Regions from separate parts of the Pseudomonas sp. Sample_16 genome, predicted to be linked through region 3. Evidence: predicted binding sites of a transcription regulator. Region 3 holds the regulator's gene; each other region holds the start of a gene.
What was found. Region 3 encodes sigma-54, which starts transcription at its own class of promoters, with help from an activator protein. Its sites were predicted from a motif close to ANTGGCATNNANNTTGCTNT; they were not measured.

Region 1 (11,496 bases), on a different contig from region 3:
CCGTGAACAGAGTATCTACAGGTCTGCGACATCCACAAAAAAGCCCCTCTTGCGAGGGGCTCTTCGTACAGCGTTACAACTCAACCAACATCAAGTCATCTGAATGATGGTCTGCATGATAGTGCTCTGGGTCGAGATGGTCTTGGCGTTCGCCTGGTAGTTACTCTGCGCCTTGATCAGTTCGACCAGTTCGTTGGTCACGTTGACGTTCGACTCTTCCAGGGAGTTGGAATGAATTTCCCCCAGGCTGCCGGTCTGCGGCGCGTCGTAGCCTGGCTGACCCGAGGCGAAAGTTTCCTTCCAGCTGGTACCGCCCACTGGCTGCAGGCCTTGCTCATTGGTGAAGCTGGCCAAAGCCAGTTGACCGATCGGCTTGGTCTGGTAGTTGCTGAAGTTGGCCAGCATGACACCGCTGCCGTCGATGGTCAGGTTGGTGATCTGGCCAGTGGCGTAACCATTTTGCGCAGGAATGGAGCGAGCGCTGTCGGCATTGAATTGCGTGGTATTGGTCATGGTGACCGTCACACCCGCTGGGTCAGAGGCTGCGCCGTTGGCTGCCCAAACGCCATTGGTGACTTTGCCCGGAATCCAGCCGGTGATTTTCAGATCAGGGCTGACGACGGGAGGTGTGCCCGGCGTGGTGACCGAAACCAGCTTGCCACTCGTGTCAAACGCCATGGTCGAAGGGACCGGACGCGAAGCGGCGCTCATTGGATCGCTGCCATTGGGGTTACGACCATCGATCAAGGTATAGACGTCCCAGGTGTTGGGCCCCGTCTTGACCATGTATTGGTCCATCTGGTGCTTGTTGCCCTGCGTATCGAAAATCTGGGTGCTGAACTGCTTGTTGAAAGCGGTTCCCGGCTTGCTCGGGTCAAACGGATTGGCCACCGTGTCGATCACATCGGACTTGGAGTCCAGGTTGATCGTCGACGAAACGGTGGTGGTAGTTTTCGGCGCCAGGTTCGATGTGTCGATGCGCAGGTCAGTCAGCACGCCATTGATGATCTTGCCGTTGGCGTCCACGCCATAACCTTGCAGGCGGGCAGTGCCGTCGGTGTTGGTGACGTAGCCTTCCTTGTCGACCTTGAACGTACCGGCACGGGTGTAGGACAGCGAGCCGTTGTCGTTGAGCACAAAGAAGCCCGAGCCGTTGATGCCCATGTCCAGCACGTTGCCGGTGTTGTTGATGTCACCCTGGGTGAACTGCTGGGAGACGTTGGCCAGGCGCACACCGCTGCCGGTGGTCTTGGTGCCTGTACCCAGCCGGGTGGCGGAGTACACATCTTCGAATTCCGCACGGGACGATTTGAAGCCGACGGTGGCAACGTTGGCGATGTTGTTGCCGGTCACGTCCAGTTGTTTGTTGGCGGCATAGAGACCGCTAAGGCCGATGTTAAAAGACATGTTCCACTCCTTTGTGCCGGGTTAGTCGGCTCTATATACCAATGGTTTGCACTTTGGACAGGGCGACACTGCCCAGCCCGGCCAGATTGAGCATCAACTCACCGCCGGTCTGGCTGATGGTCACGCTGTTGACGGTCGCCGGCAGGTTGGTGATCAGCGCAACGCTCTGATCATCGATGGTGGTTGTCGCACCGAAGGTGTAGGTACCCGCTGGCGCCACGTTGCCGGCATCATCCTTGCCATCCCAGGTGAAGCTGGCATTGCCCGCGTTCTGGTCAGCCAAGGTAATGGTGCGAATGACTTTGCCGTCCTTGTCGGTAACCTTCACCTCGGCTTGCGCCACCGACTGCGGCAGGACGACCGAACCGGTCATGCCTTTGGTGGTGTCGACCACCGCCTTGTCGCCCGGCGCGATGACCGAACGGCCGACCAGGGAGGACGCCTGCAATGCCTGGGACGAACCGAAAGTGCCGGCAATGCCGCTCACGGTATCGTTGAGTGTGGTGATGCCTTCCAGGCTGCTGAACTGCGCCAGTTGTGCAACGAACTCGCCATTGCCCTGCGGCTCCAGCGGGTTCTGGTTTTTCAGCTGAGTCACCAGCAGTTGCAGGAACGCATCCTTGCCCAGGGCCTTTTTACCGGTGGCACTATTGGCCGCCGACGCCAGGGCATCAGTGTCCTTGTTGGTCTTGATCGAGGAGTTGGCCAGGATGTCGTTGAGTGACAAACCACCGGTGGAATCGGAAACACTCATCTGAGTCGCCCCTTATCACTGACCGAGGGTCAGGACTTTCTGCATCATGGTTTTGGCGGTGTTCATCATTTCAGCGTTGGTCTGGAACGAACGGCTAGCGGAAATCATGTCGGCCATTTCTTCCACCACGTTGACGTTCGGGTAGTAGACGTAACCCTTGGCGTCGGCGGCCGGATGATTCGGCTCGTAGCGCGCCTCGAGGTTGCTCTGGTCTTCGACCACGCCCAGCACCTGAACGCCTTGACCCGCGGCGTCCTGGTTCTGGAACAGCGAATCGCTGCCGCCGCTCTGGCCGCCCTGGAACATGGTGGCGAACACCGGATGACGCGCACGGTAGGTCTGGTCGATGCTCGATGAAACCGTTTCGGCGTTGGCGATGTTCGAAGCGACGGTGTTCAAGCGAGTGGTCTGGGCACTCATGCCGCTACCGGCAATGTTGAAAACACTGGATAGAGACATGGCTTATTCTCCGCGCAGGGCTGACACCAGCCCTTTGAATTTGCTGTTGAGCAGGGTGAAGCTGGCCTGGAAGTTGACGGAGTTTTCCGCGTAGTTCGACTGTTCCAGTTGGGCGTCCACGGTGTTCTGGTCGATCGAAGGTTGCATCGGCGTGCGGTACATCAGCGACTCGTCGCCATTGCCCAGGCCTTCGGCTTCGATGTGTCGGCTGTTGGTCATGTTCAAGGCGAATGTGCCGTTCTTGGCTTTATCGTTCTGAGCCTCGAGCACTTTCGAGAATTCCAGATCCCGCGCCTTGTAGTTCGGGGTGTCGGCGTTGGCGATGTTGTTGGCCAGGACTTCGGCACGCTGCGCGCGGAAGCCCAAAGCCTTTTCATGAATGCCGAGCGCTTTATCGAAGCTGATGCTCATGTCGGGAAACCTTCGGGTGACCTGATTTTTCGTAGGATGGACATAGCAAGCGTCATGCCAATTCAAAAAAGCCCGTAAACCGGGGCTTTGCGCGCAGTGGCAAAGCGGCAATGCCAGAAAAGCGGCAACCGGTTTCCGCTGAATGCCGCTTTTCTGCCGCTTGCACCACGCAACACGCTCCCTGGGTAATGGAAAACGGCAGGCATAAAAAAGGGAGCCCCTGAGGACTCCCGTTTTTAAGTCTGCTGCTTCGCATCATTTCGCCTGGTAAATGATCCCCGGGCTGCACTGGACCATCTGGTAATGATCCGGCAATCCGTTCAGCGCCTCGGAAGCGCCGAGGAACAGATAGCCGCCCGGCTTCAACGTACTGTGAATGCGCAACAGGATGTCCTTCTTCACTTCAGCAGAGAAGTAGATCAACACGTTGCGGCAAAACACGATGTCGAACTTGCCCAGGCTTGCGTAGCTGTCCAGCAGGTTGAACGAGCGAAATTCAACCCGGCTCTTGATCGGCGCCTTGATCACCCAGCGTCCCGGCCCTTTCGGGTCGAAGTATCGCTGCAGCCGCTCAGGTGAGAGACCGCGACCAATGGCCAGGCTGTCGTACTCGCCGGTCTTGCAGTTGTTGAGCATGGTGCCGGACAGATCGGTAGCAACAATCTGCACGCCCATCCTCAATTGGCCCATATTGACCCGCTCGAACTCGTCGATGGACATCGACAGCGAATACGGTTCCTGCCCCGACGAACAGGCTGCCGACCAGATCCGCAGACGCTGGCCCGGACTGGCCTTGATCGCCTCGGGCAGCACCTTGTTCTTCAACACCTCAAACGGATAGGTGTCACGAAACCACAGGGTTTCGTTGGTGGTCATGGCGTCCACAACCTGTTCGCGCAAACCGCTGCGCGGCTGGGTCTGCATGCGCTGAACAAGCTCACCCAACGACTTGATGCCCTGCTGCTCCATCAGTTTGTTGAGACGGCTCGAGACCAGGTACTGCTTGTTTTCACCGAGCAAAATGCCACAGGCTTTTTCCAGGAATACCCGGAACTGTTCGAAATCCAAATTACCCGTAGACAATGCTGCCGCCTCTTAAATCGTGTTGACTGCCGGGGGCCGAACGCCCCTAGCTAATGTCTGCTGCTTTGATCCGGTCAACTACCCGGGATGCCAGGTCATCAGGACGGAACTTGGCCAGAAAGTCATCGGCACCGACTTTCTTGACCATCGCCTGATTGAACACACCCGACAACGAAGTATGCAGGATGATATGAAGCTTTTGCATGCGAGGGTCGTTGCGTATCTCGGCCGTCAGCGTGTACCCGTCCATCTCCGGCATCTCGATGTCGGAAATCATCATCAGGAACTCTTCTTCCGGCTTCTTCCCCTCGTCGGCCAGCTTGCGCAGGTAATCAAGCGCTTGCCGACCGTCGTTCAACGCCACCACTTCCACGCCCACCGTCTGCAGGCAACGCGTCACCTGCTTGCGTGCCACCGACGAGTCATCGACCGTCAGCACGCGCAATGAAAGCGCCTTGTGCTGGGTCTCCACATCCACCACGCCGACCGAAATCGCTTCCGGTGTCGGTGCCACTTCCGCCAGCACTTTTTCGACGTCGATGATTTCCACCAACTGATTGTCGACCCGCGTCACGGCTGTCAGGTAGTGATCGCGCCCCGTTCCCTTGGGTGGCGGATGAATCTCCTCCCAGTTCATGTTGACGATGCGTTCCACCGATCGCACCAGGAAGCCCTGGGTCTTGGTGTTGTACTCCGTGATGATCACGAAGGGATTGTTCTTGTCCTTCAAAGCACCGGAGCCGGTCGCCATTGCCAGATCGAGGATCGGAATGGTCGCCCCCCGAATATTTGCCACACCGCACACGACAGGACTGGATTTAGGCATCAGCGTCAGTTGGGGGCATTGCAGCACCTCCCGAACCTTGAACACGTTGATCCCGTAAAGCTGCTGGCCGTCGAGACGGAACAACAACAGCTCAAGGCGATTCTGCCCCACCAGTTGCGTGCGCTGGTTCACCGAATCCATTACACCAGCCATGCCCAGACTCCTACACCAACGCTAAGTGTTGTTGCGACGCACATTCATCTCTAAACGGCACGGCGCTTGCTTTTTATCTTTCCATGAACACAGAACCGACATTTTTCCGACGCCTGACCACACCGCTCCGCCAATGGCTCGGTGTGTTGGCGGCTGCTTGCCTGTGCCACGCTGGCAGCCCTGCCCTTGCTGACGCAGTTACCTTGCCTGACATGCTTATCGGCGTCACTCAGGGCTTTCTTGAGTTCACCGTAGAGGACTATCTGGCAACCAGTCAAACCGAAGGTCGCTACGAGATCCAGGTCAACCAACTCGACCCACGCCTGCGCATGCCGATGTGTGACAAGGAATTGACAGCCACGCTGGAGAGTCCGGCCAAGCCGTTGGGTCGGGTAACGGTAAAGGTTCGCTGCGAGGGTTCATCCCCGTGGACAGTGTTCGTACCCGCTCAAGTCCGCCTGTTTCGCGACGTTGTGACAACCACTCGGCCCCTGCGCCGCGCCGGTATTGTCGAACCCGCTGACATCACGCTGCGAGAGCGCGATGTCAGCCTGCTCACCCAGGGCTATTTGACCTCCGTGGATCAGGCCATCGGGCAGAGACTGACCCGACCAATGGTCAATGACCAGGTCATCAGCCTCGTGCACATCGAACAGGCAGAAGTCATTCGCAAAGGCGATCAGGTGGTGATTACCGCCCGCAGTGGTACGCTCAGCGTGCGCATGCCCGGTGAAGCACTGGCCAACGGTGGCTTGAGCGAACAAATCAGGGTGAAGAACCTCAATTCCAATCGAGTGATCAAGGCGCAAGTCATCGCGCCGGGGCAGGTCGAGGTGTCCATGTAGGCGGTCTGCCTGTGGCGCTAAGCGGGGCCGTTCCCTAAACTGTGTCCTGTGCGGGGCAAGCGCTGGCGCGCGCAAGCTCATTTTTCAAATGAGCCTAAAGTTTTTCGGGGTATGGCCGAAAACATGGCAAGCGTCCAAATTCCCAGAGGTTTTTTATCATGGTCATCGATTTCAGCCGTTTGAACAGCTCCTCGTCACTCACGGGCAGTACACGTACCAGCGTTGCCAAGGAAACCGCCGATGCCGGCAAATCCGCGCCGCTGAATACCCCGGCCGAACAGGCCAGCACCGTCACGAGCGGGGAATCGGTACATCTCAGCAATGAGGCTCAACAGTTGCAAAAGGTCACTGATACGCTGCGCGATCAGCCCGCTGTCGACAAAGCCCGGGTGGCCGAGTTGAAAGCAGCGATTGCCGATGGCAGCTACAAAGTCGACAGCAACCGTGTAGCCAGCAAACTGCTCAACTTCGAAGCCCAGCGCTAGGCCACGGGCCGGCGCGAGGCTTTTGGACGCTTAAAACCCAAGGCCAGCCATGCACGACACTAATTTACTGCAACTGATCACCGACGATTTTGCTCCAGCGCAACAATTGCTGGAGTTACTGCGCACTGAATCCCTTGCCTTGCATGGTCGCGACATGGTCCTGCTTGAAGGCATCCTGGCGCAGAAGCAGGCATTGATCATTCTGCTGGAACAGCATGGCCGCAAGCGCAGCGAAATTCTCGCCAGTCTCAATTTGCCAACCAACCGTAGCGGCCTTGAGCAATTGGCCAGCCAGTCCAGCGTTGGCGAAGCATTGCTTTCTCAAAGCGATGTCCTCACCGATCTTCTATCCCAATGCCAGGCCGCCAATGCCAACAACGGTCAGTCGATCGTCGTCCAGCAGGTTGCCACGGCCACCCAGCTGAAAATCCTTACCGGCGGCGAACCTCCAGCGCTCTACGATGCCAGCGGAACATTTTCCAAGCTTGTGAAACCGCGTCCGCTCAGTCAGGCTTGACCTGTCGATGAGCGCGCTCTATCAAGACGCGAAACATGCTGGCAAAATGCTGGCTAGCCGTAGTCAAAATTTGTCTGGAGATTGATTAACCGTGTCCAATGCCTTAAATGCGGAAGATGCTCCGCAGCCACCCAAGGTGCTCAGCACGCCCCTGGAAATCTCCGGCAACCTGCGCCAACTGCAAGAAAGTCATGACCCGCTGATCATCACGTTCCATGAGCGCAGCCAGCGCTTCCAGAGCTATCTGGTGGACATCGACCGTGAAAGCAACATGATTGCCCTGGACGAAATGATTCCCCGTGACGGCGAACGCTTTCTGCTGGCTGGCGAACCCTTCAAGGTTGAAGGCTTTCACGACGGCGTGCGCATCGCCTGGGAAAGCAATGGCCCGCTGACCATCGACGAATCCGGTGGCGGTCGTTGCTACCGCGGCACTCTGCCTGATGAAGTGGTCTACCACCAGCGTCGCAATGCCTTTCGCGCGGCATTGAAGCTGGCACAACTGGTCAACGTCGACCTGGACGGTGAAAAACTCAAGGCGGCCATCAACGGCAAGCTGCTGGACATTTCCGCCACCGGCTGCAAGCTGCGCTTTGACGGAGACATCACAGAGAGCCTGCAACTGGGCCAGGTCTATGACCGCTTCTCGGCTGCCCTGCCCTTCGGCAAGATGACTGCGCCGGTCGAACTGCGCTACCTGCACTTCGAAGAAAGAATCTCCACGACCTTCGCCGGCGTACGCTTCCATAACATGAGCGGGCTGGTGCAACGGCAAGTCGAGCGCTTTGTCTATCAGCTGCAACGCGAAGCACGGCGCTTCGACAAAGACGATTTCTGACAGGACACACCCATAAAAAAACGGGCAGCCCCTTGCGGTGACTGCCCGTTTTTTTTGGCTGAATGTTAAGGCCTGGCTTCAGTGAAACTCTGTTCCCTGCCCTCATCCGGATCTTCTGGCGGGGCATCGGCCGGTGTCACCGATTCGGTCGTCGGCTCGGACGGAATCGGATTCTGCATTTGATCCTGCACGACTTGCTCATCAACACGCGGATCGAGGCAGGCCACCAGCGGTGAACTTGTCATGTTGTCCGGCATTGCCACGTGATGCAGCGGCGCATCTTCCACTTGATGCAAATTGGTGACCGCTTTCGGACGAATACGCCACACCAGCACCAGCGCAAAGAAACTGAAAAATGCATAAAGCATTTGGCTGCCGAACAGCTTCATCAGCACGCCTGCAACCAGGGGTCCGATACTCGCGCCAACACCGTAGGTCACGAGCAACATCGCCGTCAGGGACACCCGGCGATCACCTTCGACGTGGTCATTGGAGAACGCGACTGCCAATGGGTACAAGCAGAACTGCACCAGCGAACAGACAAAACCGGCGACAAACAGAATCTCCAGCGGTACCTGCGGCAAAATCGCCAGTGGCAGAGCAGCCAGTGCCAGACAAAACGCGAAACTGCGGATCAACAGCGCCCGGTCATAGCGATCGGATAACCAGCCCAACGGCCATTGCACCAACAACCCGGCAAAAATGCAGCTACCCATGAACAGACCCACCTGCTCGGTGGACAACCCTTGCTGCGAGGCATACAACGGGGCCAGACCGTAGAACGAACCTACGATCAAGCCCGCCCCCAGTACCGTACTCAAGGATTGCGGCACGCGTTTGATAAAGAACCGGGGTTCCATCGGTGCAGGATGCAAAGGCGCAGGGTGAATGCGTCGCGTCAGAGCCACCGGCACAAGACACAATGTGAAGCACAACGCTACCAGCATCAGCAGCTCAAGCCCGAGCCCCGGGTGCATGACCAGAATCAGCTGACCGAGCACCAACCCAAGGTAAGAGGCGATCATGTAGCCGCTGAACACCAGCCCGCGCTGCTTGGCTTCGGCCTGCTCGTTGAGCCAGCTTTCAATCACCATGTACTGACACATCATGCCCAGGCCGACGATCACCCGCAGGAACAGCCACGCAGGCAGCCAGTTGACCAGACCATGGCCCAGCACCGCCGCACCGACGATCCCGGCACAGGCTGAATAGGCTCGAATATGTCCGACCCGGGCAATCAGCCGATGGCCGATCTTGCCGCCCAGCACCAGGCCGAAATAGTTGGCAGCCATCAGCGCACCGACCCAAAGGCTGTCGACATGATCGGCAGCCAGGCGCAATGCCAGGTAAGTACTCAACAGGCCTGAGCCGATCAACATCATCAGCGAGGCGAAATACAGCGCTCGAAAGGATTTCCAGATTTGGCGCATCGGCGTTCCGAGCGGCTCCTTGCAGTAAATACCGGGCGGTCAGAACGACAGCCCGGCAGCAGCGATACGTCAGGCCTGGGCGGCCAGCACACGGCGCTCCCAGGGAGTAATTTCATCAAAGAAGCTGGTCAACTCCATGGTCTTCGAAGCGATGTAGCCTTCGATGAACTCCTTGCCGAACAGTTCCTTCGCCAAGTGACTACGCTTCAGACGTTCGAGAGCTGCATGCAAGGTACACGGCAATGAAAGATTATCCGGTACTTCGAATTCACCCTGGATCGGCTCGCTCGGCTCGAGTTTGTGTTCAATGCCATGCAAGCCCGCTGCAAGGCTGGCGGCAATCGCCAGATAAGGGTTGGCGTCAGCTCCGGGCAAGCGGTTTTCAACCCGACGAGCAGCAGGTGAACTGGCCGGAATGCGCAAACCCGCTGCCCGGTTGTCATGGGACCAGCAAGCATTGTTCGGCGATGCAAAAGGATGGCACAAGCGCTGGTACGAGTTGACGTTCGGTGCAAACAACGCTGTGAAATCCGCCATGCCCGCTTGTTGCCCGGCAATGAATTGCCGGAAGATCGCCGTCGGTTGCCCGGCGTCATCACTGAACACGTTCCGCCCGGTGTCGATTTCGACAATGCTCTGGTGAATATGCATCGAACTGCCAGGGGTATGCGCCAGAGGTTTGGCCATGCAGACCACCGTCAGATGGTGCTTGAGCGCAACTTCCTTGAGCAGATGCTTGAACAGGAAAGTCTGGTCCGCCAACAACAGCGGATCACCGTGCAGCAGGTTGATCTCGAACTGGCTGACACCCATCTCATGCATGAACGTATCGCGCGGCAACCCCAGCGCCGCCATGCACTCATACACCTCGTTGAAAAACGGCCGCAAGCCGCTGTTGGAACTCACACTGAATGCCGAATGACCGTCTTCGCGACGACCATCCAGGCCCACCGGCGGTTGGAACGGCTGCCCAGGGTCGGGGTTGGGGGCGAAGACAAAGAATTCGAGTTCGGTCGCCACCACCGGCGCCAGGCCAAGCTCGGAGTAACGCGCGATAACAGCCTTGAGTTGACCGCGAGTCGACAGGTTGGAGCTTTCCCCGGTCAGCTCATCCGCATCACAGATGGCCAACGCACGCGGCTGCTTGCTCCAGGGTAAACGGTGGATCTGCCTCGCATCTGGAACGAGCGCAAGGTCACCGTCATCGCTGCCATAAAATCGTGCTGGCGGATATCCGCCCATGATGCATTGCAACAGTACGCCCCGCGCCAACTGCAGACGCCGCCCCTCGAGGAAACCGTCCGCGGTCATCACTTTGCCCCGCGGTACGCCATTCAGATCCGGCGTAACACATTCAATCTCGTCAATGCCCGTCAATCGCTGCGCGAGTGAGGCCAGGCCATCGGTTGTCATGACGCAATCCTTGTTATTGTGCGAGCCGCGAACGGCGACCCGTACAAAATAGGCTTCACGTGTTCGGAATATCAAGCAACGCCCAACAAAAAGCTTTGCGGCAGAAAAAATCAGGGCAAATAAATACTGAACACACCGCCACCCAATGGGCCGCCGTTGCCGATTTCGGTACGCCCGCCGACACCATTGCGCTGATGCAAAGCCGCAATCCGGCCGGCGAAATACAATCCAAGGCCCGTACTGCCACTGCTCTGATTGATGCCCTGTACGTAATCCGCCTGACGTTCAATCATCTCTTCAGGATAACCGTCACCATCGTCGTTGACCGTCAGTACCAGTTGCCCCGCCTCGTCGCTGACACTGACCAGAACCGCATGACGCGCATAACGAATGGCATTGTTGATCGCATTGGCCAGTACTGAAGCGATCAATTCACGGTCGAAGAAACCCAATGGGCTCAGGGGATCGACTTCAAACGTCGCGGCGATACCACGACTGACGAACACATCCTGATGACACGCCAGCTGCGCTTCGATGAAGTCATCCAGTTCGTGGTAGGCCGGTTGCAATGGCATCTGGTTGACGCCCAGCTTGTACAAGCCCAGCAGTTGCACGAGCATACCGTTGAGGTGAGCGAACTCGAACTCGATCACCCCTTGTTCCGGTGTATGCCGCGTCGGCTCTGGCAATCCCGCCAGCCATTGACTGTGGGCCTGCATCAACATGGCCAACGAGTTTTTCATGTCGTGCACGGTGGACGCGATCACGGTAGAGAAATCGAGGGATTGCGAGTTGTCGTTCATTCGCCAAACGCCTTGCTTTTGAGCTTCTGATATCGCGGATAACGAGCGTCGGAGTCGGGCATCAATCCAACC
Region 2 (4,330 bases), on a different contig from region 3:
AAGTTTTCGTTACGTTTTATAGGTTGTCGCGCAGGTGTTGAGATTTGTGGGTGGGAAAAGCGCTCCACCTGTCACATAATCTTGACGACTAACTGAGCGCTCCAGCAGAAATATTCTTGCCGTGGGCCTCATTCACCACTGTTCGGGCCTTTATATGCGTATCAAAGTCCACTGCCAGAACCGCATCGGCATCCTGCGTGACATTCTCAACCTGCTGGTGGAGTACGGCATCAACGTCGCTCGCGGTGAAGTGGGTGGTGAGCATGGCAACGCGATCTACTTGCACTGTCCGAACCTGATCAACATTCAGTTCCAGGCTTTGCGTCCGAAATTCGAAGCGATTGGCGGGGTGTTTGGCGTCAAGCGTGTAGGCCTGATGCCTAGCGAACGTCGGCACATGGAGCTCAATGCGCTGCTTGGTGCGCTGGAGTTTCCAGTGCTGTCGATCGACATGGGCGGCTCGATCGTCGCGGCCAATCGTGCGGCGGCGCAGTTGCTTGGTGTTCGAGTCGATGAAGTGCCGGGGATTCCGCTGTCTCGATATGCCGAGGACTTCGATTTGCCGGAACTGGTGCGCGCCAACAAGTCGCGAATCAATGGGCTGCGGGTCAAGGTCAAGGGCGACGTGTTCCTGGCCGACATCGCGCCGCTGCAATCAGAGCATGACGACAGCGAAGCCATGGCCGGTGCCGTATTGACGCTGCACCGCGCCGACCGGGTGGGCGAACGCATCTATAACGTGCGCAAGCAGGAGCTGCGTGGTTTCGACAGCATCTTTCAAAGCTCGAAAGTCATGGCCGCGGTGGTGCGCGAAGCGCGGCGCATGGCACCCCTTGATGCGCCGCTATTGATCGAAGGCGAAACCGGAACCGGCAAGGAGCTGTTGGCGCGCGCTTGTCATTTGGCTAGCCCGCGCGGGCAATCGCCGTTGATGGCGCTCAATTGCGCCGGTCTGCCGGAGTCCATGGCCGAGACGGAATTGTTCGGCTACGGCCCGGGTGCCTTCGAAGGTGCGCGTGCCGAGGGCAAGCTCGGGCTGTTGGAACTGACGGCGGGCGGTACGCTGTTTCTCGATGGGGTCGGGGAAATGAGCCCGCGCCTGCAGGTGAAATTGCTGCGCTTTCTGCAGGATGGCTGCTTCCGCCGCGTAGGCAGTGATGAAGAGGTTTATCTGGATGTACGGGTGATCTGCGCCACCCAGGTCGATCTCTCCGAACTGTGCGCGCGGGGCGAGTTTCGCCAGGACCTCTATCATCGCTTGAACGTGTTGTCGCTGCACATTCCGCCCCTGCGCGAATGCCTCGACGGTCTGACGCCGCTGGTGGAGCACTTCCTCGATCAGGCGAGTCGGCAGATCGGTTGCCCGCTGCCGAAACTGGCGCCAGCGGCCATGGACAGGCTCAGTCATTACCACTGGCCGGGCAACGTCCGGCAACTTGAAAACGTATTGTTCCAGGCGGTTTCCCTGTGCGACGGCGGTACGGTCAAAGCCGAGCACATTCGGTTGCCGGACTACGGCGTGCGTCAGCCGCTTGGCGATTTTTCGCTCGAAGGCGGGCTGGACGAAATTGTCGGGCGCTTCGAAAAAGCGGTGCTGGAGCGGTTGTACTCCGAACATCCGAGCAGTCGGCAACTTGGCAAGCGGCTGGGGGTTTCGCACACCACCATCGCCAACAAGTTACGCGATTATGAGGTGGGCAAGGAGCCTGGCACCTGAGTCAGTCCCATGAGCCAGGCCTCTAAATCAGGCCCATAAATCAGACCCTAAGTCAGGCCCCTGTGGCGAGGGAGCTTGCTCCCGTTCGGGTGCGAAGCGGCCGCAGTACTGTCATTGATTGATCGTTCCCACGCTCTGCGTGGGAATGCAGCCCGGGACGCTCCGCGTCCCAAGAGCAGACGCAGAGCGTCCATTGAGGCGTTCCCACGCAGAGCGTGGGTACGAGCAGGTGGCGGAAGCTGAAGGTTGCCGTGAAGCGGCATGACACCGCCGGTTTTTCGTCTCTGTACAAATCCCCCATCTCCCTCCGAATCCCCTCAAGTCCTTTGTTTACCGGGCCTCGCGCCGCCAAAAACAAGTTGGTCTGCAAATTGCTTATGCCACGTCAGTACAGCAGTGGGCGGCAAACGTCCGGCAGGCAGAGGAAAGATTGTGGACAAGTACCTTTATGTGGCAATGACCGGCGCCAGCCAGAATGCACTGGCGCAGAAGGCTCATGCCAACAACCTCGCGAACATCTCCACCAACGGCTTCCAGAAAGACCTGGAGCAGGCGCGTTCGATGCCGGTGTTCGGCGACAGCTTTCCGGCGCGTGCGTTTGCCATGTCCGAACGCCCGGCCACCGACTTTTCTCCCGGCTCGCTGGTAGAAACCGGCCGCGACCTCGATGTCGCCGTGCAGGGCAACGGCTGGCTGGCGGTGCAGAATCCCGATGGCGGCGAAAGCTACGTGCGCACCGGTAGCCTGGTAGTCGATGCACTTGGCGTCTTGCGCGCCGGCAACGGCATGCCGGTGATCGGCAACGGCGGACCGATTGCCGTGCCGCCCGAGCAGCAGATCGAAGTGGGCGAAGACGGCACCATCAGCATTCGTGCGATGGGTGAAGGTCCTCGCGTGATGGCCGAAGTCGATCGCATCAAGCTGGTCAATCCGGACATCAAGAACATGACCAAGGGCCTGGACGGTTCGATCCACACCAGAGACGGTCAGCCGGCGCAAGCCGATGCCAACGTCAAGCTGGTGTCCGGTTTCCTTGAGTCGAGCAACGTCAACGCCGTGGACGAGATGACCTCGGTGCTGGCCTTGTCGAAGCAGTTCGAACTGCACATCAAGATGATGAACACCGCCAAAGAAGACGACCAGGCCATGGCTCGGGTCTTGCAGATCAGCTAATTACCAGAACGTCGCGCCGTAAAACAGGCGCACGAGGAGAATCGAATGCTTCCGGCTCTATGGGTTGCCAAAACCGGTCTGTCCGCCCAGGACACCAACCTGACCACCATTTCCAACAACCTGGCGAACGTGTCGACCACGGGTTTCAAACGTGACCGCGCCGAGTTCCAGGACTTGCTCTACCAGATCAAGCGTCAGCCAGGCGCCCAGTCGACCCAGGACAGCGAACTGCCGTCGGGCCTGCAACTGGGTACCGGTGTGCGCATTGTCGGCACCCAGAAAAACTTCAACGCCGGCAGCCTGCAAACCACCGAGCAGCCACTGGACATGGCCATCGACGGCCGCGGTTTCTTCCAGATCCTGCAGCCGGACGGCACCACGTCCTACACCCGCGACGGTACTTTCCACCTGGACTCCAACGGCCAGATCGTCAACGCCAGTGGCTTCGCCCTGGAACCGGCGATTGTCATCCCGAACGATGCCCAGACCTTCACCGTCGGCAAGGACGGCACCGTGTCCATCACCGTGGCCGGCAACCCGGCTTCCCAGGTGATCGGCAACCTGCAAACCGCCGACTTCATCAACCCGGCCGGCCTGCAAGCGGTGGGTAACAACCTGTTCCTGGAAACCGCTGCCAGCGGCGCGCCGCAAATCGGCACACCGGGCCTGAACGGTTTCGGTACCACGCTGCAGAACACCCTGGAAACGTCCAACGTCAGCACCGTTGAAGAGATGGTCAACATGATCACCACTCAGCGTGCCTACGAGATGAACTCCAAGGTGATCTCCACCGCCGATCAGATGCTCTCGTTCGTAACGCAGAATCTGTAATCAAGTCTATGAGGCGGTCATGCGGCCGCCTGCAACACCGTGAGGTAAGGGTCATGAATCGCTTCGTTTCTGTTCTGGCATTGAGTGGGATCACCGTGCTCGCCGGCTGTGTCGGTCCGACACCCAAGCCCAATGATCCTTACTACGCTCCGGTGTTGCCGCGCACGCCATTGCCGGCTGCCGCGAACAACGGTTCGATCTATCAGGCCGGTTTCGAGCAGAACCTCTATAGCGACCGCAAGGCGTTCCGGGTTGGTGACATCATCACCATCACCCTGAACGAGAAGACCCAGGCCAGCAAAAACGCCAACTCGCAAATCGGCAAGAACAGCAAGGCCAGCATCGGCCTGAGCTCGCTGTTCGGTTCCACCCCCAACACCAACAACCCGTTCGGCAGTGGCGACTTGAGCCTGGACGCCAGCTATGAAGGCGACCGCGCGACCAAGGGTGACAGCAAGGCGGCGCAGGGCAACACCCTGACCGGTTCGATCACCGTGACCGTGGCCGACGTGCTGCCCAACGGCATCATTGCCGTGCGCGGCGAGAAGTGGATGACGCTGAACACCGGTGATGAGCTGGTACGGATTGCCGGATTGGTTCGTGCCGACG
Region 3 (15,843 bases):
CCCGGCGCTAAAGGCTTGCGTATTCGCGGAGTGCTGTCGGAGCTGGATGTCGGCCCCTGGCAGGATCTGGTCAATAAATACGCCGGACAGGATCCGGGGGGCAGTGCCAAGCAACTGCTCAGCAGCGCCGACTTCAAGGTCGGCAAGCTCAGCGCGCTCGGCACTACGCTGGATCAGGCTTCTGTGCAATTGACGGGCAAGCCGTCCGCCTGGGCCTTGCAGCTCGACAGCCAGCAGGCCAAGGGCAGTGCCACTATTCCCGATGCGAAAGCCGCGCCGTTGGTGGTCAACTTGCAATACGTGCGTTTGCCGGCACCTGATCCGACGGTACTGGCCGACGAAAACTCCCCGGACCCACTGGCCTCAGTCGATCCGACGAAGATTCCGGCGCTGGATATCACCATCAACCAGTTGTTCCAGGGCAACGACCTGGTCGGCGGCTGGTCATTGAAGATTCGTCCGACGCCTAAAGGCATTGCGTTCAATTCGCTGGACATGGGCCTGAAGGGCATTCTGTTGCAGGGCAGTGGTGGCTGGGAAGGCGTGCCCGGTTCCAGCACAAGCTTTTTCAAGGGCCGGGCCAGCGGCAAGAACCTCGCTGATGTGCTCAAGGGCTGGGGCTTTGCGCCGAGCGTCACCAGCCAGGAATTCCATATGGACGTCGATGGGCGCTGGCCGGGATCGCCAGCATGGCTGGCGACCAAGCGCTTCTCGGGCACGCTGGACGCCTCACTCAAAGAAGGCCAGTTTGTCGAAGTCGAAGGCAGTGCCCAGGCTTTGCGTGTGTTCGGCCTGCTCAACTTCAATTCCATTGGTCGCCGCTTGCGTCTGGACTTCTCCGACCTGTTCGGCAAAGGCTTGAGCTATGACCGGGTCAAAGGCTTGCTGGAGGCAAACAACGGCGTGTACGTCACGCGTGAACCGATCCGCCTGACCGGCCCGTCGAGCACCATCGAGCTTGATGGCACTTTGAACATGGTCGCCGATCAGATCGATGCGAAACTGCTGGTGACCTTGCCGGTGACCAACAACCTGCCGATTGCCGCGCTGATCGTCGGAGCACCGGCCATCGGTGGTGCGCTGTTTCTGATCGACAAGCTGATCGGAGACCGCGTGGCTCGCTTCGCCAGTGTGAAGTACACCGTCAAGGGGCCGTGGAAAGAACCGAAAATCACCTTCGACAAGCCGTTTTGAGTTTCTTTTTTGAAAAGGCGCTCGGCAAATCTATGGAGTAGCATGGCCGCATACGTTTCCAGGAGTGCGCCATGTCTGTAGCGGTGATTCAAATGGTCAGCCAGAGCGATGTGCTGGCCAATCTGGTCCAGGCCCGACGCCTGCTCGAACAGGCTGCGAAGGCTGGGGCTGTGCTTGCCGTGCTGCCGGAAAACTTCGCTGCCATGGGGCGCCGCGACATTGCCGACATCGGCCGCGCCGAGGCCTTGGGCGAAGGCCCGATCCTGCCATGGTTGAAACAGACCGCACGTGACCTCAAGTTATGGATAGTGGCCGGCACTTTGCCGTTGCCGCCGGTGGATCAACCGACGGCCAAGGTGCATGCCTGCTCGCTGCTGGTCGATGATCAAGGCGAAACAGTGGCGCGCTACGACAAACTGCACCTGTTCGACGTCGACGTGGCCGACAATCGTGGCCGTTACCGTGAATCCGATGACTATGCTTATGGCAGTGGCGTTGTGGTGGCGGACACGCCGGTTGGCCGGGTTGGCCTGACAGTCTGTTATGACTTGCGCTTTCCGGAGCTCTACAGCGAATTGCGTGCAGCCGGCGCGGAGCTGATTACCGCTCCATCGGCGTTCACCGCGGTGACCGGCGCGGCGCATTGGGATGTGCTAATTCGCGCACGGGCCATCGAGACACAGTGTTATGTGCTCGCGGCCGCCCAGGGCGGGACGCATCCGGGGCCGCGGGAAACGTTTGGCCATGCTGCCATCATCGACCCGTGGGGCCGGGTGCTGGCGCAACAGGATCAAGGCGAGGCCGTGCTGCTGGCCGAACGCGATAGCAGCGAACAGGCGTCCATCCGGGCGCGGATGCCGGTGTCCAGTCATCGGCGCTTTTTCTCGCAGGGCGCCCAGCGACCTGCCTCAGAACGATGAATTTTAAGGCGTAAAGCATATGAGCGAGTTGTTGTCCTCAGTCAGTGAACATCTCCTGGCGCCTGGCGGCGTAACAATCGAAAGCCTGCAAGGCGTACTCGGCGACCTGGCCGGGCCGGGCATCGATGCCGCCGACCTGTATTTCCAGGGGCAGATATCCGAGTCCTGGGCGCTGGAAGACGGCATCGTCAAGGAAGGCAGTTTCAACCTCGACCAAGGGGTTGGCGTGCGGGCGCAATCGGGAGAGAAAACCGGTTTTGCCTACAGCAACGCGATCACCCTGGAAGCCTTGGGTGCGGCGGCCCGTGCTGCCCGTTCGATTTCCCGGGCGGGACAGAACGGCACCGTGCAAGCGTTCACCACGCAAGATGTCGCTCAGCTGTACGCTCCGGACAATCCGTTGGAAGTGCTGACCCGCGCCGAGAAAGTCGACCTGCTCAAGCGCATCGATGCCGCGACCCGTGCCCTCGACCCGCGTATCCAGCAAGTGACCGTGAGCATGGCGGGGGTCTGGGAGCGGATTCTGGTGGCATCCACCGATGGTGGTCTGGCGGCGGATGTGCGGCCGCTGGTGCGTTTCAACGTCAGCGTGATCGTTGAGCAAAATGGTCGACGCGAGCGCGGCGGCCATGGTGGCGGTGGTCGTACCGATTACCGCTATTTCCTCGCTGAAGACCGCGCCATGGGGTATGCCCGTGAGGCACTGCGTCAGGCGCTGGTGAATCTCGAAGCCATCCCTGCGCCGGCCGGTACGCTGCCGGTGGTGCTCGGCTCCGGTTGGTCCGGCGTGCTGCTGCACGAAGCGGTCGGTCACGGCCTGGAAGGCGATTTCAACCGCAAGGGCAGCTCGGCCTACAGTGGGCGCATGGGCGAGATGGTTGCGTCCAAGCTTTGCACCATTGTCGATGATGGCACCCTGTCGGGGCGCCGCGGATCCTTGAACGTCGACGACGAGGGCACGCCGACCGAATGCACCACGCTGATCGAAAACGGCGTCCTCAAGGGCTACATGCAGGACAAGCTCAACGCGCGTCTGATGGGCGTCGCCCGAACCGGTAACGGTCGCCGCGAATCCTACGCGCACTTGCCGATGCCGCGCATGACCAACACCTACATGCTCGCCGGCGAAAGCGATCCGCAGGAAATCATCGCTTCGGTGAAACGCGGCATCTACTGCGCGAACCTTGGCGGCGGGCAGGTGGATATCACCAGCGGCAAGTTTGTGTTTTCCACCAGCGAGGCGTACCTGATCGAGGACGGCAAGATCACTGCGCCGGTCAAAGGCGCGACCTTGATCGGCAACGGTCCGGAAGCCATGAGTAAAGTGTCGATGGTCGGCAACGATCTGGCGCTGGACAGTGGAGTGGGGACGTGCGGCAAGGATGGGCAGTCGGTGCCGGTAGGTGTCGGCCAGCCAACGCTGAAAATTGATGCGATCACCGTGGGTGGCACGGGCGCATAAGACGTGAAGCTTCGGGTGAGTCGCCTGGCGACTCACCCGGTCAGAGATTCAGCGCAGACCGCGTTGAGTCTCGTCCAGCTCACGGATGTACTTGAAGATTTTACGGCTGGAAGCAGGAGGCTTGTTTTGCGCAACCTCGTGCTGGGCCTGTCGGATCAGGGAACGTAATTGCTGGCGGTCCGCGTCCGGGTAGTCGACGACGAATTTTTCCAGCACGGCATCGTCGCCGGCGATCAGGCGATCGCGCCAACGCTCCAGGTTATGGAAACGTTCGTTGTACTGGCGAGTGGAGGCATCGAGTTGATCGAGCAGAACCAGAATGGCGTCAGTGTCCTGATCGCGCATCAGCTTGCCGATGAACTGAAGATGCCGTTTACGCGCGATGTTCGCGGTGTGCTTGGGCGCATCGGCCAGAGCCCGGCGCAAAGCGTCGGTCAATGGCAGTTTTGCCAGCAAGTCAGGCTTGAGTGTTGTAAGGCGCTCGCCGAGGTCAACCAGAGCATGCAGCTCGCGTTTAACCTGGGATTTGCTTTTTTCTCCCGTATCGAGGGAGTCGTCGTAAGAATCAACCATGGTGGCCGTCCGCAAAGAAACGCCGCCATGATAACCAGTCGGGGGCCGCTTGTCCGGCCCGGTCGCTCGATGACCGTTACCGAAAGCAGAATTTGAGTGGAGAACAGCATGAGTGCAGTTGAAAGCGTCGGCCCACAAGCGTTGCCGGCACTGCAGGAACAAGTCGAGCAGATCATCGCTGAAGCCAAGCGCCAGGGTGCCAGTGCCTGTGAAGTGGCAGTGTCCCTGGAGCAGGGCCTGTCGACCACAGTGCGCCAGCGTGAAGTCGAAACCGTTGAATTCAATCGTGATCAGGGTTTTGGCATCACCTTGTATGTTGGCCAGCGCAAGGGCTCGGCCAGCACTTCGGCGAGTGGCCCGGATGCCATTCGCGAAACCGTCGCGGCGGCGTTGGCCATTGCCAAACACACCTCGGAAGACGAAGCGTCGGGCCTTGCAGATGCTGCTCTGATGGCGCGTGACGTGGAGGACTTCGACCTGTTCCACCAATGGGACATCACCCCGGAACAAGCCATCGAGCAGGCGCTGGCCTGCGAAGCTGCGGCGTTTGCCGCCGATAGCCGGATCAAGAATGCCGACGGCACCACCCTGAGCACGCATCAGGGTTGCCGGGTCTATGGCAACAGCCACGGTTTTGTCGGTGGTTATGCGTCGACCCGCCACAGCCTGAGCTGCGTAATGATTGCCGAGGCCGATGGCCAGATGCAGCGTGATTACTGGTACGACGTGAATCGCCAGGGCAGTTTGCTGGCCGACCCTGTCAGCATCGGCCAGCGTGCCGCGCAGCGAGCGGCGAGCCGCCTGGGTGCGCGTCCGGTGCCGACCTGCGAAGTGCCAGTGCTGTTTTCGGCAGAATTGGCCGGTGGCTTGTTCGGCAGTTTCCTGTCGGCGATTTCCGGCGGCAGCCTGTATCGCAAATCGTCGTTCCTTGAGGGCACCCTCGGCCAGAAGTTGTTCCCGCAATGGCTGACGATCGATGAGCGACCGCACCTGATGCGCGCCATGGGCAGTGCCGCGTTCGATGGCGATGGCTTGGCAACCTACGCCAAGCCGTTCGTCGAAAAGGGCGAATTGGTTTCCTACATCCTCGGCACCTATTCCGGCCGCAAGCTCGGCATGCCGAGCACCGCGAACGCCGGCGGTGTGCACAACCTGTTCGTCACCCATGGCGACGAAGATCAGGCTGCCTTGCTGCGACGCATGGGGCGTGGCTTGTTGGTCACCGAGCTGATGGGCCAGGGCCTGAACATGGTGACGGGCGATTATTCGCGCGGCGCGGCGGGCTACTGGGTCGAGAACGGCGAGATCCAGTTTGCGGTCCAGGAAGTGACCATCGCCGGCAACATGCGCGACATGTTCAAACAGATCGTTGCCGTGGGTAATGACCTGGAGCTGCGCAGCAACATTCGCACCGGTTCGGTGTTGATCGAGCGGATGACAGTCGCCGGTAGCTAACCTCAGCAGCCCATGAAAAAGGCGCGCCACCCATTGGGTGGCGCGCCTTTTTCATGGGCCTGACTCGGCAGAAGCAACCGTGGTCGCGATTTCGCAGTGTCGGTCAACGATAGGCTTGCCGCTTACTCGCCTTCGTCGAAGTAGTTGTTGATCAGTGCGACCAAGGCGTCCAACGCTTCCTGCTCCTGTTCGCCTTCCGTACTCAGGTAGATCCTCGTACCTTTGCCGGCAGCCAGCATCATCATGGCCATGATGCTTTTTCCGTCGACGGTGGTTTGCGGCGTGCGGCCTACCCTGATCGTACAGTCCTTGAACTGACCGGCGACCCCAACGAATTTTGCGGATGCCCGGGCGTGCAGGCCCAGCTTGTTGATGATTTCGATTTCCAGAGCAGGCATCGCGATGTGAATCCTTTAGCTGAGGTCGCGGTGGCGAACCTGGACGTTCTTCAGGGATTGCTGCAGGGTCTTGCCCAAGCGTTCGGTCAGGTAGACGGAGCGGTGATGTCCGCCGGTGCAACCGATGGCAATCGTGACGTAAGCGCGGTTACTGGCCGCAAAGCGCGGTAGCCATTTGAGCAAGTATGTGGAAATGTCCTGGAACATCTCCTCGACATCCGGTTGCGCCGCCAGGTACTCGATCACAGGTTGATCAAGGCCGGACTGCGCGCGCAGCTCCGGCTTCCAGTAGGGGTTGGGCAGGCAGCGCACATCGAACACCAGATCGGCGTCCACCGGCATGCCGCGCTTGAAGCCGAAAGATTCCACCAGGAATGCCGTGCCGGGTTCCGGCTGGTTCAGCAGGCGCAGCTTGATCGTATCGCGCAGCTGATACAGGTTCAGGTTGGTGGTATTTACCTTGAGATCGGCAAGGTCGGCAATTGGCCCGAGCAGGCTGGTTTCATCACTGATGGCCTCGGCCAACGAGCGATTGGCGCTGCTCAATGGGTGGCGACGACGGGTTTCGGAAAAGCGTTTGAGCAAGGTTTCTTCGTCGGCATCCAGGTACAGGACATCGCACTGGATATGCCGGCTGCGGACTTCTTCGAGCAGTTCGGGGAACCGCGACAGGTGACTCGGCAAGTTACGCGCGTCGATGGATACGGCAACCAGTGGTTGCACCAGTTCGGTATGGATCAATGCGCGCTCGGCCAACTCGGGCAGCAACCCGGCAGGCAGGTTGTCGATGCAGTAATAGCCATTGTCCTCAAGCACATCGAGGGCAGTACTTTTACCTGAGCCGGAGCGTCCGCTGACGATGATCAAGCGCATGATTAATGACCGTTTTGCTCGTCCAGGACTACCTGATACAAGGCTTCATTGCTCGGCGCGCTGCGCAGTTTTTCACGCACTTCCTTGCGGTCGAGCATGCTGGCGATCTGGCGTAAAAGTTCCAGGTGCGCATCGGTAGCGGCTTCCGGGACCAGCAGAACGAACAGCAGGTCAACCGGTGCGCCGTCGATGGCATCGAAATCGATAGGGGCATCAAGGTGCATCAAGGCACTGATGGGTGAATGACAGCCCTTGAGGCGACAGTGGGGGATGGCGATACCGTTGCCAAAACCGGTTGAACCGAGTTTTTCACGGGCGACCAGGCTCTCGAAGACATCCTGCATGGCCAGATCCGGCACTTCGCGATGGATGAGGTTGGCAATTTGCTCGAGGGCTTTCTTTTTACTGCCGCCCGGCACGTTCACCAGGGAACGGCCGGGGGTCAGGATGCTTTCAAGTCGGATCATGGGTAGGGAGTGTTAACGACCGGTCGCGCCCTGGAGGAGGCTCTGGGTCTTTTCCTTATGCTTTTTGAGTTGTTTATCCAGCTTGTCGGTCAATGCGTCGATCGCCGCGTACATATCGGTATGCTCCGCGTTGGCGACCACTTCATTGCCGGGAATATGCAACGTGGCTTCGATTTTCTGCTTAAGCTTTTCGACTGTCATCGTGACCTGCACGTTGGTGATCTTGTCGAAATGTCGCTCCAGTCGTTCGAGTTTTTCGCCGATGTAGGTGCGAAGAGGTTCGGTCACTTCCAGTTGGTGTCCACTGATGTTGACTTGCATACAGCTTCTCCTTCGTTGCCAGTGCATAAAGCGGCAGACCCGATGATCTGCCACTGGAACGCTGTGGCGTGGCTCTACATCAACCGCTTGCGTTCGCTCGAAGGCGCGATCCCGAGGGATTCGCGGTACTTGGCGACGGTGCGGCGAGCCACCTGAATGCCTTGTGCCTCCAGTAAACCAGCGATCTTGCTGTCACTCAACGGCTTTTTCTGATTTTCCGCGGCAACCAGTTTTTTGATGATCGCGCGGATCGCCGTAGACGAGCATTCGCCGCCTTCGGAGGTGCTGACGTGGCTGGAAAAAAAGTATTTCAGCTCATAAATGCCCCGGGGGGTATGCATGAATTTTTGCGTGGTCACCCGGGAGATCGTCGATTCGTGCATGCCGACCGCTTCGGCGATGTCATGCAACACCAGCGGTTTCATGGCTTCGTCGCCGTACTCCAGAAAGCCGCGCTGATGCTCGACGATCTGGGTGGCAACTTTCATCAGGGTTTCGTTGCGGCTTTGCAGGCTCTTGATGAACCAGCGAGCCTCCTGCAACTGATTGCGCATGAAGGTGTTGTCGGCGCTGGTGTCGGCGCGGCGCACAAAACCGGCGTACTGGGCGTTGACCCGCAGCCGTGGTACCGACTCCTGATTGAGCTCTACCAGCCAGCGCTCATTGTCCTTGCGCACGATGACGTCGGGGACGACATACTCGGCCTCGGTGGACTCGATTTGCGAGCCCGGACGCGGGTTGAGGCTCTGGACCAGTTCGATCACCTGGCGCAGCTCATCTTCCTTGAGCTTCATGCGGCGCATCAGCTGGCTGTAGTCACGGCTGCCGAGCAGGTCGATGTAGTCTGTGACCAGACGCTTGGCTTCGGCCAGCCACGGAGTCTTGGCGGGCAACTGGCGCAGTTGCAGCAACAGGCATTCGCCAAGGTTGCGCGCGCCGATACCGGCCGGCTCGAATTGCTGGATGCGGTGCAGGACGGCTTCGATTTCGTCCAGCTCGATATCCAGTTCCGGATCGAACGCTTCCAGGATTTCCTCGAGCGTCTCGTCCAGATAGCCCTGATTGTTGATGCAATCGATCAAGGTCACGGCAATCAGGCGATCGGTGTCGGACATCGGCGCCAGGTTCAGTTGCCACAACAGATGGCTTTGCAGACTCTCGCCGGCCGAGGTGCGGGTGGTGAAATCCCACTCGTCGTCATCGTTGCTCGGCAGGCTGCTGGCGCTGGTCTGGTAGACATCTTCCCAAGCGGTGTCGACCGGCAGCTCGTTGGGGATGCGCTCGTTCCAGTCGCCTTCCTCGAGGTTGTCCACCGTCGGGGCGCTTTCCTGATACGAGGGTTCCTGAATCTCGGTGTTGGGCTTCTGTTCGACGTTGTCGGCCAGAGGGTCGGAATTGTCGAAATCCTCACCATCTTCCTGGCGTTCGAGCATCGGATTGGACTCCAGGGCCTCCTGGATTTCCTGTTGCAGGTCCAGGGTCGACAATTGGAGCAGGCGGATGGCCTGTTGCAGCTGCGGTGTCATCGTCAGCTGCTGGCCCATTCTCAAGACTAGCGATGGTTTCATGGCAGGGGCTTAACACCTTATTCGCCGGCGCACATGCGCCATCCACTACAGGGCGCCGAAGCGCCAAACATAAGCAAATTATATGCCTGAAACTGAAGTGTTTGCCTAGACCGCTGTAACAATAAAAACTGGTTGATTTTTACTGTTTGTCGCGAACTGTACCGCCATGAGCTTCAGTGCTTACAGGCGGAACTCGTGGCCCAGATACACTTCCTTGACCAGATCGTTGGCCAGGATGGTGTCGGAGTCACCTTCGGCGATCAGTTGGCCATCGTTGACGATGTAGGCGGTTTCACAGATATCCAGTGTTTCACGGACGTTGTGGTCGGTGATCAGCACGCCAATGCCCTTGGCCTTGAGGTGATGAATGATCTGCTTGATATCGCCTACCGAAATCGGGTCCACGCCGGCGAAAGGTTCGTCGAGGAGAATGAATTTCGGGTTGGTGGCCAATGCCCGGGCGATTTCCACGCGACGACGCTCACCACCGGACAGGCTCATGCCGAGGTTGTCGCGGATGTGGCTGATGTGGAATTCCTGCAGCAGGCTTTCCAGTTCCTTGCGTCGGCCAGCCTTGTCGAGTTCCTTGCGGGTCTCGAGAATCGCCATGATGTTATCGGCGACCGAGAGTTTGCGGAAGATCGACGCTTCCTGCGGCAGATAGCCGATACCCGCCTTGGCACGACCATGCATCGGCTGGTGGCTGACGTCCAGGTCGTCGATCAGTACGCGACCCTGATCGGCCTGTACCAGGCCGACGATCATGTAGAAGCAGGTGGTCTTGCCGGCGCCGTTGGGGCCAAGCAGGCCGACGATCTGACCGCTGTCGATGGACAGGCTGACGTCACGCACGACCTGGCGGCTCTTGTAGCTCTTGGCCAGATGCTGAGCTTTCAGAGTTGCCATTACTGGGCCTTTTGCTCGTCGGTTTTCTTTTTCGGCTGGATCACCATGTCGACGCGCGGACGCGACTCGGTCACCTTGCTACCCGTGGCGCGACCGGCGCTGGCCAGTTTCTTCTGGGTGTCGTAGACGATTTTCTCGCCCTGGGTGACGTTGTTGTCCTTGTCGATGACTTTGGCGCGGTCGATCAGGACCACGCGATTTTGCGAGGCGTGGTACTGGATGGTTACGCCGTAGCCCTGCACGGGTTTGGTGTCGCCCGCGGTCTGCAGTTGCTCGAAGTAGGCCAGGTTGCCCACCGATGTCACCACGTCGATGTCGCCATTCGGAGCGCGGGTCATGGTCACTTTGTTGCCGGTGACCTTCATCGAACCCTGGGTGATGATGACATCGCCCGTGTAGGTGGCAATACCGTTCTTGTCGTCCAGTTGGGCGTCGTCGGCCTGGATGCGAATAGGCTGCTGTTGATCGTCCGGCAGAGCCCAGGCGCTCACGCTTCCCAGTGCAGCGCTCAGACTGAGCAAAATAGGGAGGGTTTTAACGAGCCTCATACTGTCCTCTTACGTTCGATAGCAGGTGTATCCTGCTTTCTTTCAAATACGCTTTCATTCCCTTGCCAGTCGATACACCGCCAGCGCCGTCGATTCTAACGGGTTGCTCGGTCTGCGCATATTGCTGCTGCGGGAACACCGTCATACGAGTGGTGGTGATCAGGGTTCTGCGGTTTTTCTCATCGAAACGGGTGATGCGTACCGAGTCGATCAGTTCGACCTCGGTGCCGTCTGGATTGACTTCACCCTTATCGCTCTGGACATGCCACGGAAACTGCGTGCCGCGGAACATGTTCAGGTCCGGATTGGTCAGTAGCGTTACTTCAGTCGCTTTCAGGTGCTCGACCTTGTCCGAAGTCATTTCATACTGCAACTTGCCATCGGGCAGGAACTGCACGCTATGGGCATTGATGGCGTAGTAATCAATTGCGCTGTTATCGACCTGCACGACCGGCTTGTCGAGGAAGCGTTCCGGGCTGATGTTCCAATAGCCGACCGCGGCGAAAATCGCCGTGATGCAGCCGAACAGCAGTATGTTGCGTATTTTTTTGCTCAGCATGTTTGGCTCACAGGTACGCGGCGTTGGCCGCATCGAGGCGGCCCTGGGCGCGCAGGATCAGTTCGCAGAATTCACGGGCGGCACCTTCTCCACCGCGGGCCATCGTGACGCCGTGGGCGTGCTCGCGCACGAAGCTGGCGGCATTGGCCACAGCCATGCCCAAACCGACGCGGCGAATCACCGGCAGGTCCGGCAGGTCGTCACCGAGGTAGGCGACCTGTTCATAGCTTAAGCCTAATTGCTCAAGAAGACCGTCGAGAACCACCAGTTTGTCTTCGCGCCCCTGGAACAGATGAGGAATGCCGAGGTTTTTTGCCCGACGTTCGACCACCGGGGTCTTGCGGCCGCTGATGATGGCGGTCTGTACGCCGGCGTTCATCAGCATTTTGATGCCTTGCCCGTCGAGCGTATTGAATGTCTTGAATTCACTGCCATCTTCAAGGAAATACAGGCGACCGTCGGTGAGAACGCCGTCGACGTCGAAAACCGCCAGTTTGATTGCCTGGCCGCGTTGCAACAGGTCGGTACTCATTACATTACCCCCGCGCGCAGCAAGTCGTGCATGTTCAAGGCGCCGACCGGACGGTCTTCGTCGTCAACCACGACCAGTGCGTTGATCTTGTGGTCTTCCATGATTTTCAGGGCCTCGGCGGCGAGCATTTCGGCGCGGGCAGTCTTGCCGTGGGCGGTCATGACCTGATCGATCGTGACGCTATGGATGTCGATGCTGCGGTCCAGGGTGCGGCGCAAATCACCGTCGGTAAAGATCCCGGCCAGTTTGCCATTGGTTTCAAGGATCACCGTCATGCCCAGACCCTTGCGGGTCATTTCCATCAATGCATCCTTGAGCAGGGTGCCGCGCTGGACCTGTGGGAGCTCCTGACCGGCGTGCATGACGTTGTCCACTTTCAGCAGCAGGCGTCGGCCCAGGGCGCCGCCCGGGTGCGAGAACGCGAAATCTTCAGCGGTAAAGCCGCGGGCTTCAAGCAAGGCAACGGCCAGGGCATCGCCCATGACCAGTGCGGCGGTCGTCGATGAAGTCGGCGCCAGGTTCAGCGGGCAGGCTTCGTGCTCGACGTGAACATTCAGGTTCACCTCGGCGGCCTTGGCCAGCGGCGAGTCAGGGTTGCCGGTCATGCTGATCAGCTGGATGCCCAGGCGCTTGATCAGTGGCAGCAGGGTGACGATTTCATTGGTCGAGCCGGAGTTCGACAGCGCGAGAATGATGTCGTCCCGGGTGATCATGCCCATGTCGCCATGGCTGGCTTCGGCGGGGTGGACAAAAAATGCCGTGGTGCCGGTGCTGGCCAGGGTGGCGGCGATCTTGTTGCCGATGTGCCCCGACTTGCCCATGCCGACCACGACTACGCGGCCTTTGCTGGCCAGAATCATCTCGCAGGCGCGTACGAAATCCGCATCGATTTGTGGCAGCAAGCCTTGTACGGCTTCCACTTCGAGGCGAATGGTGCGTTGGGCGGATTGAATCAGGTCGCTGGATTGGCTCATGTCAGAAATCGTTTAGCCTGATGAAAAGGCGGCGATTATAGCGGTTATGATCGAAACCCTCACGCAAGTTCGTCGCGCATTGTCATTCCTTGTTACTCAATCCCTCTAAATGACGCGTCATGGCGGGCATGTGACCGAATATGGCCCGGCTTTGGCCTTGGGCGCGTGACCATTGCAGTGATATAGTTCGCCGCCAGTTCGGCCCGCCCGAGAGGCATGTGCTTTCGTCAGAAAGTCAGGCGTCCGAGTGAGAGGCTGCATCGCAAGGAGTTTAGATGAGTGCCGATAACGCCTACGCGGTCGAGCTGAAGGGACTGACCTTCAAGCGCGGTGCGCGCAGCATTTTCAATAACGTCGATATCCGTATTCCCCGCGGCAAGGTCACCGGCATCATGGGACCTTCCGGGTGTGGCAAGACTACGCTGTTGCGGTTGATGGGCGCACAATTGCGGCCCAATAGCGGCGAAGTCTGGGTCAATGGGCAGAACCTGCCGACGCTGTCGCGCAGCGATCTGTTCGATGCCCGCAAGCACATGGGCGTGCTGTTCCAGAGTGGCGCACTGTTTACCGATCTCGATGTATTCGAGAACGTGGCTTTTCCACTGCGCGTTCACACCGAGCTGCCGGAAGAAATGATCCGGGATATCGTCCTGCTCAAATTGCAGGCCGTAGGTTTGCGCGGTGCCATCGACCTGATGCCCGACGAACTGTCCGGCGGCATGAAGCGTCGTGTCGCGCTGGCGCGGGCCATTGCGCTCGATCCCCAGATTCTCATGTATGACGAGCCCTTCGTTGGCCAGGACCCGATCGCCATGGGCGTATTGGTGCGCCTGATCCGCTTGCTCAATGATGCCTTGGGCATCACCAGTATCGTGGTTTCCCACGACCTGGCCGAAACCGCGAGCATTGCCGACTACATCTATGTAGTGGGCGACGGGCAGGTGCTGGGGCAGGGCACGCCGGACGAACTGATGAACTCGGACGACCCGCGCATCCGTCAATTCATGACCGGTGAACCCGATGGTCCGGTCGCGTACCACTTTCCAGCGACGGATTACCGCGCAGATCTTCTGGGGAAGCGTTGATGCGCAAGATTTCACTTTTAGAACGAGTGCGCCGGTTCGGCCATGCCGGCATCGATGTGCTGGCGGTGTTCGGGCGCTCGACGCTGTTTCTGTTTCACGCACTGCTGGGTCGCGGCGGTATCGGCGGCGGTTTCGGTCTGCTGGTCAAGCAACTGCATTCGGTAGGCGTGATGTCCCTGGTGATCATTGTGGTCTCCGGGGTGTTCATCGGTATGGTGCTGGCGCTGCAAGGCTTCAACATTCTGTCCAGCTACGGCTCGGAACAGGCGGTAGGGCAGATGGTCGCGCTGACGCTTTTGCGTGAGCTGGGGCCGGTCGTGACCGCGTTGCTGTTTGCCGGGCGAGCCGGATCGGCGCTGACAGCCGAGATCGGCAACATGAAATCCACCGAACAGCTTTCCAGCCTGGAAATGATCGGTGTCGACCCGCTCAAGTACATCATTGCCCCGCGCCTGTGGGCCGGCTTCATTTCCCTGCCGGTGCTGGCGATGATTTTCAGCGTGGTGGGCATCTGGGGTGGTTCGTGGGTGGCTGTCGACTGGCTGGGTGTCTACGAGGGCTCCTACTGGTCGAACATGCAGAACAGTGTGACCTTCACTGACGATGTGCTCAACGGCATCATCAAAAGCATCGTATTTGCCTTCGTCGTGACCTGGATCGCCGTATTCCAAGGCTATGACTGCGAGCCCACTTCCGAGGGGATCAGTCGTGCCACTACCAAGACCGTGGTCTATGCCTCGTTGGCAGTCCTCGGTCTGGACTTTATTCTGACCGCCTTGATGTTTGGAGATTTCTGATGCAAAACCGCACCCTGGAAATCGGTGTCGGCCTTTTCTTGCTGGCTGGCATCCTGGCTTTGTTGCTGCTGGCATTGCGGGTCAGTGGCCTGTCCCCGAGCCCGAGCACCGATACCTATAAACTTTATGCGTATTTCGACAATATCGCCGGTTTGACGGTCAGAGCTAAAGTGACCATGGCCGGTGTCACTATCGGCAAGGTCACAGCGATCGATCTGGACCGCGACAGTTTCACCGGTCGGGTGACCATGCAGCTGGAAAAGCGTGTAGATAATCTGCCGGCTGATTCCACTGCATCTATCCTGACCGCTGGCCTGTTGGGCGAGAAGTACATCGGTATCAGCGTGGGCGGGGAAGAAGCGTTGCTCAAGGATGGCGGGACCATCCATGACACGCAGTCGTCGCTGGTGCTCGAGGACCTGATCGGTAAGTTCCTGCTCAATACCGTTAGCAAAGACCCCAAATGAGGAATTTGTAAATGATCTCTACCTTGCGACGTGGCCTGTTGATATTGCTCGCGGCCGTGCCGTTGATGGCTAACGCCGTGGCGGCCCCTTCCGCGCATGACCTTGTCCAGGACACCACCAATCGGATGCTGGCCGACCTGGCCGCCAACAAAGAGAAATACAAGCAAGATCCGCAAGACTTCTATAACGCGCTGAACACGATTGTCGGGCCTGTTGTCGATGCCGAGGGCATCTCCAAAAGCATCATGACGGTCAAGTACTCGCGCAAAGCCACGCCTGCACAGATGAAGACCTTCGAAGAGAACTTCAAGAAAGGTCTGTTCCAGTTCTATGGCAACGCCTTGCTGGAGTACAACAACCAGGGCATCACCGTTGACGCTCCCAAGGAGGAGTCCGGGGACCGCACCAGTGTCGGCATGACGGTCAAGGGCAGCAGCGGTGCGATCTACCCAGTGTCCTACACCCTCGAAAAAATCAATGGCGAATGGAAACTGCGTAACGTCATCATCAACGGCATCAACATCGGCAAGCTGTTCCGCGATCAGTTCGCCGATGCAATGCAGCGCAATGGCAACGATCTGGACAAGACCATCAATGGTTGGGCCGGGGAGGTCGCCAAGGCCAAGGAAACTGCCGAACAATCGTCCGAGAAGCAAACTCAATGAGTGAGTCGGCAGTCCGGATGGACGAAGCCGGCGAGCTGCGGCTCAGCGGCGTGCTGGACTACCGCACCGGCCCGGCCTT

Region 1: flgB (flagellar basal body rod protein FlgB) is a predicted target of sigma-54. The motif match lies at 3,074-3,093, and genes of this name have one in related genera.
Region 2: D8U69_RS20515 (flagellar basal body rod protein FlgF) is a predicted target of sigma-54. The motif match lies at 2,076-2,095, and genes of this name have one in related genera.

Annotation. Positions count from the first base shown of each region.
Region 1 is NZ_RCOB01000023.1:33-11,528, forward strand. Features, by position in the region: gene flgE (flagellar hook protein FlgE) at 91-1,407, opposite strand; gene flgD (flagellar hook assembly protein FlgD) at 1,439-2,161, opposite strand; gene flgC (flagellar basal body rod protein FlgC) at 2,177-2,620, opposite strand; gene flgB (flagellar basal body rod protein FlgB) at 2,624-3,031, opposite strand; gene cheR (protein-glutamate O-methyltransferase CheR) at 3,287-4,114, opposite strand; gene D8U69_RS02970 (chemotaxis protein CheV) at 4,161-5,093, opposite strand; gene flgA (flagellar basal body P-ring formation chaperone FlgA) at 5,177-5,938, shown strand; gene flgM (flagellar biosynthesis anti-sigma factor FlgM) at 6,097-6,423, shown strand; gene D8U69_RS02985 (flagellar protein FlgN) at 6,473-6,940, shown strand; gene D8U69_RS02990 (flagellar brake protein) at 7,032-7,778, shown strand; gene D8U69_RS02995 (MFS transporter) at 7,844-9,208, opposite strand; gene D8U69_RS03000 (glutamine synthetase family protein) at 9,278-10,519, opposite strand; gene D8U69_RS03005 (HAMP domain-containing sensor histidine kinase) at 10,732-11,424, opposite strand; gene D8U69_RS03010 (tetratricopeptide repeat-containing response regulator) at 11,421-11,496, opposite strand, start outside.
Region 2 is NZ_RCOB01000155.1:302-4,631, reverse strand. Features, by position in the region: gene D8U69_RS20525 (sigma-54-dependent transcriptional regulator) at 155-1,717, shown strand; gene D8U69_RS20515 (flagellar basal body rod protein FlgF) at 2,150-2,890, shown strand; gene flgG (flagellar basal-body rod protein FlgG) at 2,936-3,721, shown strand; gene flgH (flagellar basal body L-ring protein FlgH) at 3,775-4,330, shown strand, end outside.
Region 3 is NZ_RCOB01000168.1:119,616-135,458, reverse strand. Features, by position in the region: gene D8U69_RS22110 (YhdP family protein) at 1-1,194, shown strand, start outside; gene D8U69_RS22105 (carbon-nitrogen hydrolase family protein) at 1,266-2,114, shown strand; gene tldD (metalloprotease TldD) at 2,134-3,576, shown strand; gene yjgA (ribosome biogenesis factor YjgA) at 3,625-4,149, opposite strand; gene pmbA (metalloprotease PmbA) at 4,258-5,604, shown strand; gene D8U69_RS22085 (HPr family phosphocarrier protein) at 5,727-6,002, opposite strand; gene rapZ (RNase adapter RapZ) at 6,018-6,875, opposite strand; gene ptsN (PTS IIA-like nitrogen regulatory protein PtsN) at 6,878-7,342, opposite strand; gene raiA (ribosome-associated translation inhibitor RaiA) at 7,355-7,663, opposite strand; gene D8U69_RS22065 (RNA polymerase factor sigma-54) at 7,738-9,231, opposite strand; gene lptB (LPS export ABC transporter ATP-binding protein) at 9,412-10,137, opposite strand; gene lptA (lipopolysaccharide transport periplasmic protein LptA) at 10,137-10,685, opposite strand; gene lptC (LPS export ABC transporter periplasmic protein LptC) at 10,672-11,244, opposite strand; gene D8U69_RS22045 (HAD family hydrolase) at 11,252-11,776, opposite strand; gene D8U69_RS22040 (KpsF/GutQ family sugar-phosphate isomerase) at 11,776-12,750, opposite strand; gene D8U69_RS22035 (ATP-binding cassette domain-containing protein) at 13,026-13,835, shown strand; gene mlaE (lipid asymmetry maintenance ABC transporter permease subunit MlaE) at 13,835-14,632, shown strand; gene mlaD (outer membrane lipid asymmetry maintenance protein MlaD) at 14,632-15,099, shown strand; gene D8U69_RS22020 (ABC transporter substrate-binding protein) at 15,111-15,764, shown strand; gene D8U69_RS22015 (STAS domain-containing protein) at 15,761-15,843, shown strand, end outside.